2 regions of the Brotaphodocola sp. genome follow, and region 2 is predicted to be linked to the other one. Evidence: a T-box and tRNA genes for the amino acid it is inferred to sense, from the RefSeq annotation. Region 2 holds a T-box; the other holds one or more tRNA genes.
What was found. A T-box is a leader RNA that pairs with one kind of tRNA and senses whether it is charged. The one in region 2 lies ahead of leuS (leucine--tRNA ligase), so its partner is inferred to be a tRNA-Leu.
Positions count from the first base shown of each region.

Region 1: it has a tRNA-Leu gene. The T-box ahead of leuS (leucine--tRNA ligase) is inferred to sense a tRNA for this amino acid. The anticodon was not compared.

Region 1 covers NZ_CFAHBC010000028.1:2,862-7,292, reverse strand. Annotated here, with positions in the region: gene AC4EVX_RS10125 (ABC transporter ATP-binding protein) at 1-329, shown strand, start outside; gene lexA (transcriptional repressor LexA) at 748-1,368, opposite strand; tRNA gene AC4EVX_RS10115 (tRNA-Leu) at 1,903-1,989, shown strand; tRNA gene AC4EVX_RS10110 (tRNA-Leu) at 1,991-2,074, shown strand; gene AC4EVX_RS10105 (tRNA 2-thiocytidine biosynthesis TtcA family protein) at 2,306-3,055, shown strand; gene AC4EVX_RS10100 (LysR family transcriptional regulator) at 3,342-4,214, opposite strand.
Region 2 covers NZ_CFAHBC010000010.1:68,153-72,583, reverse strand. Annotated here, with positions in the region: gene AC4EVX_RS05910 (hypothetical protein) at 1-246, shown strand, start outside; gene leuS (leucine--tRNA ligase) at 333-2,747, opposite strand; T-box leader at 3,031-3,333, opposite strand; gene AC4EVX_RS05900 (lysozyme inhibitor LprI family protein) at 3,629-4,369, opposite strand.

The DNA.
Region 1 (4,431 bases), on a different contig from region 2:
GGAAGATGGCATTTATCGCGCGAGCGGTTGTGCAGGGAGCGGACACGTTGATTTTGGACGAGCCGACGAACCATTTAGATATTCGTCACCAGCTCTTTCTTCTTGATTATCTGAAGGCGTGTAAGAAGACGGTACTGATTGTGATTCATGATCTGCGTCTGGCAACGCATTATTGCGATTATATTTTTCTGATGAATGAGGGAAAAGTGATTGCGCAGGGAACACCGATCGAGGCGCTTAATCGTCCGAGAGTTAAGCAGGTCTTTGATATCGAGGGAGAAGCGTATCAGAACGAAAACGGGGAAAAAGACTTTGCTATGTTTTTATAACGATACACATTGTGGAAGATGCAAAAAAACTTTTTCAAAAAAAATCAAACTTTGTGCACACTTTTTTGATGGCTCATGCTATTATAATAGACGTAACCCCCCAATACAAAATATAGTTTTTTGCAACATCCCATAAGAAACGAAATACCTTCTCCTTAAAACAGTCGGTCCCCCAACCGGCTGTTTTTCTTTGTATGATAGGAAATTATGATAGGAAATTGCGTTCTATCGTACAAAAACGCTCCGCGAGGGTGCAAAGCGCCAGTGGCGCTTGTTATGAAAAATCCCATGTTTTAGGCGTGCGAGTTTCCATTTCGATGCCTTCAGACATGGGATTTTTCGTACATGTTAGATTCGCTGGTTTCGATTCGCAAATGTGTTCTGCCAGGTTTAACGGAATCTGGTTAAGATCTCGAGATCAAGACATTCTTCGGAACAGTCCAACTACTTTTCCGAGAATCTGAACATCTGAGACGATGATCGGTTCCATCGTGTCATTCTCCGGTTGCAGGCGATAGTGACCGTTCTCGCGGTAGAAGCGCTTGACTGTCGCAGAGTCGTCAAGCAGTGCGACAACGATGTCTCCATTCTCGGCAATATTCATCTGTTGAACGATGACCTGATCACCATTGAAAATACCGGCATTGATCATGCTCTCGCCTTTGACACGCAGAATGAAGACTTCTCCGCCTGCTGGAAGATACTCGGAAGGGATCGGAAAATATTCTTCGATATTCTGCTCGGCGAGAATCGGCTGTCCGGCAGCGACGGTTCCAATGATCGGAACCTGAACAGCTTCACGGCGCTGAGTGGAAAACTGGTTGTCAAGAACCTCGATTGCACGTGGTTTTGTAGGGTCACGTCTGATGTATCCGTTTCGCTCAAGCGTCTCCAAGTGAGAGTGAACGGAAGAGGTTGATTTCAAATGAACGGCTTCGCAGATTTCGCGAACTGCTGGTGGGTATCCTTTTTTGAGAATGCACGCCTTGATATAATCAAGAATTTCCTGTTGTTTCTGAGAGATTTTTTTTCTGGCCATCTGTCCGCCCTCCTGTTTTGCCTGCATATTTCAGCAGGATATTTATGTTTTTTCTGAAAATTTATTTTCAAATGTTTGTAAATTTATCTTATCATATGTTTCTGATAAAAGCAAACCTTTGTTCGTTTTTTTGACCATCTTGTTAACGAACGAATGTTCGAAAACATATTTTTTTGCATGATAGAGAATTGCGTCCTATCATACAAAAAATGCTCCGGAGGGATGTGCACTTGGCATTTACCCTCACTTTACTGCTGTTTGTAGGAGTTGATCAGCCATGAAATATGCTTGCCATCCAAATAATCCAAATACTCCTTGTTGGCTTTCTCACTCATCAGAATCAACAGTGGGCGCCCGCCTTGGCAGAATCCTCCCAGAGCAGAGTTCCACGGGTATCCACAACAATCTCATACCCTTCTTTTTCAAAATATCTTGCTTTCATTACACCTGTAAAAATCAAAATTAAAAAATTTTATTTTTTTTGAAAAAACACTTGCATTTTGGAAACACTTGTAGTAGAATACATACCTGTGAGCGGAAGTGCTGGAATTGGCAGACAGGCTAGACTAAGGATCTAGTGGCAGCAATGTCGTGTGGGTTCAAGTCCCATCTTCCGCACCATGCAGAAGTGGCGGAATTGGCAGACGCGCACGGTTCAGGTCCGTGTGGTAGCAATACCTTGAGGGTTCGACTCCCTTCTTCTGCATTTTTTATAAAGCGATTTCGTGATTTTGCGAAGTCGCTTTTTTGTTTCATAGGAAATTGCGTTCTATGAAACAAAAAATGCACCGACTGCAGTGGATTGACAACGAATTCCTGAAGAAAAATTAGAACCTATCCTCGAATGTTTGAAGGCAAAACAGAGAAGTCGGGGCATCGCGCCACTTTATGAAAATTACGATATAATATGAAAATATGAAATCCGAAGGTACTTTTTATGCAATTACAGCGACTTTTGAGTCTGGTGCGCCAGGCAGTTGATACTTATGATATGATTCAGGACGGAGACCACATCGCAATCGGCATCTCAGGTGGAAAAGACAGCCTGACTTTGCTCTATGCCCTGCACGGTCTTCAAAAATTCTATCCCCGCAAATTTTCCCTCTCCGCAATCACCGTCGACATGGGAATTGATACGATGAATCTTGAACCGATCCGAAAACTCTGTGAAGACTTTGGTATTCCCTACTCCGTCGTCTCCACCCAGATCGGCAAGATCCTCTTCGATATCCGAAAAGAGTCCAATCCCTGCTCACTCTGCGCCAAAATGCGAAAGGGCGCATTAAACGATGAGGCACTGCGACTCGGCTGTAACAAGATCGCCTATGCTCATCATCAGGATGATCTGATCGAGACTGCCATGATGTCTCTGATCTACGAGGGACGATTCTATGCTTTCCCACCAGTCACTCATCTTGAGAAGACGAATCTCACGGTCATCCGCCCGCTGATGCTCGTCAAAGAAGGGGATGTCAGGGGTTTCCGCAATCTCATGCAGCTTCCTGTCTGCAAGAATCCCTGTCCAGCCGACGGTCACACGCGCAGAGAGTATGTCAAACAGCTTCTGATCGGCATCGACCACGAAAACCGCGGTGCAAAAAAGCGCATCTTTCATGCGATCGTAAATGGAAATATCCCGGACTGGACTTCTACACAGAAAAAAGACGACGAAGAATCACAAAAATAAACATCTATGCTATCCATCCCACACCTAAAGGCGTGAGCTTTTCGCGCATTCATTGTAAAAAAGTAAGATCCCTGTTTCCAGTCGATGTAGGCGACGGACTTTTGCAGCTCGTTGATGGATTAGAGCAGGGCTTCTCTCTTCTCGGCAGTAGCAAGGAAAAGAAAAACTGGTAAAATAAAAGTATTCAATAAAAGAACGGTTGATCACTCTGGTCAGCCGTTCTTTTATTGTTTTATAGGAAACTAGAGATTATGCCATCGGAATTCTGGAAAAAGTTCCGGGTTATTTACGTCATGAGAGGTTGTTTGGCGTCATTGGTCAGCATATCGAGAAACAGCTGTACCTGCGGAAGTTTGGCATAGAGGTGCTTGTAAAGCACATAGGTACTGCGAAGAAACGGAGATCCATCTTCCATATAGAGATCCTCGGTGTAACCGTCGAAATCATTCAGACAAATTTTGGGCAAGATACACCAGCCAAGACCGTACCTTGCCATCTCCTTGCAGGCATCAATGCTGTCGATCCACATGTGCGGGCGCAGATTGGCCAGATTGTGTGCAAGAAGCCAACGGTCGATGCGGGTGCTTAAATCGGAGTCGGTGTGACGCCCGATATAGGGATAGTTGGTGAGTGGTCTGCCCTGGTTCTCTTTGCTGCATACCAGGCACATCGGTTCTGTGGAGATCAGCTGGCAGGCTTCATCCCAGGCATAGTGACCGCGGATAATCGCGATCGAGATCTCATCCCGGGTTAAGAGCTGAAAGAGATGTTTGCTTTGTCCCGTCGTAATCTGCACATCGACAAGGGGATAGTTGTCGGTGTAGAGTTTTAAAATGCGTGGAAGGTAGTAGTGGGCGATGTTCAGAGAAGATCCGAGGCGGATGGTTCCACAGATCTGATTCTGAGACATTAGAACCTGCCCCTTTAATTTTCGGCTGTTCACAAGGATTTCTTTCGCGTAGGGGAGAATCTGCTCACCGGCGGGGGTGAACAGAATTCCCTTTTTTGAGCGGAGAAACAGGGTACACTGCAATTCCTCCTCCATTTTTTGAATGCGCTTGGTGATCGCTGGTTGGGTCATATAGAGTTTCTGTGCCGTTTTTGTGATGTTTTTTGTCTCATTTAAGTCTAAGAGAAGTTCATAGTCTTTTTCGTCCATAAAATCTTACCGTTCTTTCTTTTTCTTTTCTTTTATTTCCTTTTTTGTTGTTTCCTTTTCTTTTATTCCAGATAGTTATTGATAACGATAAAATTATACCATTTTACTTTATAATACACAAGATGTATAGTAAAGATAACAAAAAACGGAGAAAAAATAAGGGGAGGAGTTGTAAAAAATGTACGGGTGAATTTTGTGTTTGGCGGGATGACACCAA
Region 2 (4,431 bases):
ATGGACCCGGAAAAGCTGAATTTCATCACTGCCTTTGCACGGCAGATTTCCACACTTCCGCATGAACACATTCTGCCTGCATTCATGGCGATGCAGCTCGACGCCTCCCGAAAACACATTGATTTTTCGGATCAGGAGACCGAGGCTCTCGTCTCAATCCTCAGCGAGAACATGTCGAGCGCGGAGAAAAAGAAGCTCGAGACGCTTCGTCTTCTCGCAAAAAAACTGGCTGCCAGGTCATCCTGACAGCCAGTTTTCTTATGTGACCAAATTCCAATCCGCACTCCACGAGTACCGACTAAAACTTGGCAACAAATATTTTCTTGAAAGAATTACTTGCAAACAATGTTGATGATCTTGCCCGGAACATAGATCTCTTTTACGATCGTTCCTGTGATCTTGTCTGCTACGATCTCTTTTGCCTTTGCAAGAGCCTCTTCTCTCGTTGCATCGGTTGAAAGTGCAACAACACCTCTTGCCTTACCATTTACCTGAACGCCGATCTCAATCTCGTCGTCCTTCATTGCCTCAGTATCGCACTCCGGCCACTGGGTATGGAAGACGCTGTCGGTATCACCGCCAAGCTCCTGCCACAGCTCCTCACCGATATGCGGTGCAAACGGAGCAAGCAGAACTACGAAGGTCTTTAACGTCTCCTTGTCGATTCCGCCGGTCTTCTTTGCAAGCTCAATCAGCTTGTTGTTGTACTCCATGAATCCGGAGATTACCGTGTTCAGGCTGAACTGGTTAAATCTCTGCTCAATGTCGTAAACCAGCTTGTGACGCAGACGGATCATCTCCTTCGTCGCCTCAATGTTTTTATCCTTAGAATCCTGTACCAGATTCCAGAAACGATTCAGGAAACGGGATACACCCTCGATTCCACGGTCATCCCACTCTGCATCCATTTCCGGCGGTCCTACGAAGAGCTCGTACATTCTTAAGGAATCGCATCCGTAATCTCTTACGAGATCATCCGGAGAAACGACGTTGCCCTTGGACTTACTCATCTTGATTCCGTTCTTACCGGTGATCATACCCTGGTTGAACAGCTTGGTGAACGGCTCATCAAAGTCAATCACGCCGATGTCGTTTAAGAACTTGGTGTAGAAACGAGAGTACAGCAGGTGAAGAACGGCATGCTCAACACCACCGATGTACATATCTACTGGCAGGTACTTGTCTGCCTTCTCACGGGAAACAAGCTCCTTATTGTTGTGGCTATCTACATAACGCAGGAAATACCAGGAAGAACCAGCCCACTGAGGCATCGTGTTCGTCTCTCGCTTTGCGTCAGCACCACACTGCGGACACTTGCAGTTTACCCACTCATCGATTGCTGCGAGCGGTGACTCACCGGTTCCGGTCGGCTGATAGCTCTCTACCTCCGGAAGTCTGAGCGGAAGCTCCTCCTCCGGAACAGCCACGTTACCGCACTTCGGACAGTGGATGATCGGGATCGGCTCGCCCCAGTAACGCTGTCTGGAGAATACCCAGTCACGCAGTTTGTAGTTTACGGTCTTCTTACCGATTCCGCGTGCCTCGATCATCATCGGAGCTTCCTTCTTCAGAACAGAAGACTCCATTCCGTTCCACTCGCCGGAATTGATCATCGTGCCGGATGCCTCGGTGTAAGCCTCGGTCATGTTCTCGATCTCTTTTCCATCCTTTGCGATAACCTGAATGATCGGAATGTTGAACTTCTTAGCAAACTCAAAGTCACGGTCATCATGAGCCGGTACGCACATGATTGCGCCGGTACCGTAGTCAGCCAGTACATAGTCGGACAGCCAGATCGGAACCTTTGCTCCGTTGATCGGGTTGATTGCATAGCTTCCGGTGAAGACGCCGGTCTTCTCCTTGCTCTGCATACGGTCTACGTTGGAACGCATGGAAGCATCGAAAATGTACTTTTCAACATCCTCTCTCGTCTCATCCGTAGCAAGGCTCTTTGCCAGCTTGTGCTCCGGAGCCAGAACCATGAAGGTTGCACCGTAGAGGGTATCCGGGCGGGTTGTGTAAACGGTGATCTTATCCTCGCGACCGTCAACCTTAAAGTCAACCTCAGCACCGTAGGATTTTCCGATCCACTCGGTCTGCATCTTCTTAACCTTCTCCGGCCAATCGAGCTTATCCAGATCATTCAGCAGGCGATCTGCATAAGCGGTGATCTTGAGCATCCACTGACGCAGGTTCTTCTTCGTAACCGGGGAACCGCAACGCTCACAGCAACCGTTTACAACTTCCTCATTTGCAAGACCGGTCTTACAGGACGGGCACCAGTTGATCGGGAACTCCTTCTCGTAAGCCAGACCCTTCTTGAACATCTGAACAAAGATCCACTGTGTCCACTTGTAGAACTCCGGATCGGTCGTGTTTACTTCCATATCCCAGTCATAGATCGCTGCAATCTCTTTGATCTGACGCTTAATGTTCTTAATGTTCTCAGCTGTTGACTTTGCCGGATGTACACCCATCTTGATCGCATAGTTCTCTGCCGGAAGACCGAAAGCATCCCAACCCATCGGATGAATCACATAGTGACCTTTCAGCATCTGATAACGACTCCATACATCAGAAATAACGTAACCTCTCCAGTGACCTACATGAAGTCCGCTTCCTGACGGATACGGGAACATATCCAGACAATAGTATTTCGGCTTCTTGCCATCATTTACATTGATCGGGTGTTTCTCCCAGTTTTCGCGCCATTTCTTCTCAATGGCACTGTGGTTGTAACCAGCCATTTTTCTTCCTCCTAAATCCCATGCACGGTTCTCTCTGAACAAACGATCTGCGATTTCGTCCTTCGACAGCCTTCGCTTTTGATCATTCTCTTCTCCGATCTCCATACATCTGAATTATATTTTCGCTCGGTGATTTCCGCGACGATCTCATTAAGAGTCTCTCCCTCAGTATATTCGATTCCTTTCATTTTCTCAAAAACTTTCAAAAATATATTCCATATATTCCTGAATTCTTATAAGAACGAAATCGAAATAAAAAAACGCGCCCCCGGAATCTCCTGATTCCAGAGACGCGGGGAAAATCTCTACGACCTCGCGCGGTACCACTCTGCTTCATGCCTTGCATGCACTCTTTGGATCTGTACGACTGCGCGCCGTGCCTTACGGCAACAGATCCGCTTCCTCTGACGGGGGATTCCGTTCTGTCTTACTGACCGGGACTTTCTCTCTGCTCTCGCTTAAAGAGTCTCCGATGTTGGGCAGACCACTCCAAGACCAGTTCCGCTTCCTTCCTCCGCTGTCTCGCACCCTCCGACAGCTCTCTGAACGATTTCAAAAGCGTACTCCTTCTCTTCACTGCGTTTACGCTGACTTTTAATCTAGCATATCGAGCGGGTAATGTCAAGATTTATCAAACAACTCCCCCTGATTTTTTATTGATTTGACAGAAAAACATCAGAAAAACTAAGCAAAATCACATGCCAAGCCGATGCTATCGATGTGAAAGCCACAGCCTTTGCAATCACAATTGACCTGATTTTGTCTGTTCCCCCTGTTCCAGTACTAGGACCTTCTGAAGCAGAATAACGTACTGACGGTTCAACCACTTTCTTGTCAATTATTTTTGTCGTATCTTCACAAAATTATATCTTTTATTTTCATTATTCCGTAGTCGAAAGAACTTCCCCATACCGCTCTGCAAGCTCATAGGTTCTCTGTCTTGTGCTCTCCCGAATCAGGCGATTGTACTCGATCTCATCAAGCGTGCTTCCATTCTGACGTCCTGATCCCTTTGTCGCCTCCTCATCCCTCGTTCTCAGCCATTCCTTCTGTTCCTTAAACAATTTTTCCCACTCCGACGGCTCAAGCTGATTCTCCAGTGTGTCAAGAAACCGGTTCATCTGCGTCTCCCAGAGTTTACACTCATTCTCAACGGTCGCCTTACGCGCGTTCGGAGTCGTGTCAGTCTCCCCCGAAGCTCTCTGTGCAATCTCCTCATCAATCGCCCGCAGTTTCACAAAGACCTCATCCGAAGGCTTCGCCCCGTCCGCACTCTCCTCCCGCACTGCAATCCCGGACTTCTCCGCCCCGGAAACCGCCTGCTTTTTGCTCTGACGCTTTGAAGAACTCTGCTCTTGATTTTCGGTGGAATCCTGTGCATTTGCACCGACTCCCACATTAGCCATCTTACCAGAAGCAACTTTTTCTCCATCTCCTTTGGCATTCTCAGCATCCATTCCCTGTTCCGCCACACCTGCATCTGGCATCACCTCAAGGCTCTGACTCTGTACCATCACAGAATTTTCCTGCTCCGATTCAATGTATAATCTTGTATATCTCGTCACCCCGATTCCTGCAATCAGAATGACTCCTATTGCAATCCAAATTCCTTTGAGTTTCATCTTTATCCTGCCCTGTCTCTGATTTCTTGTTTTATATTAACAGAATATCTCGTTGCTGTTCA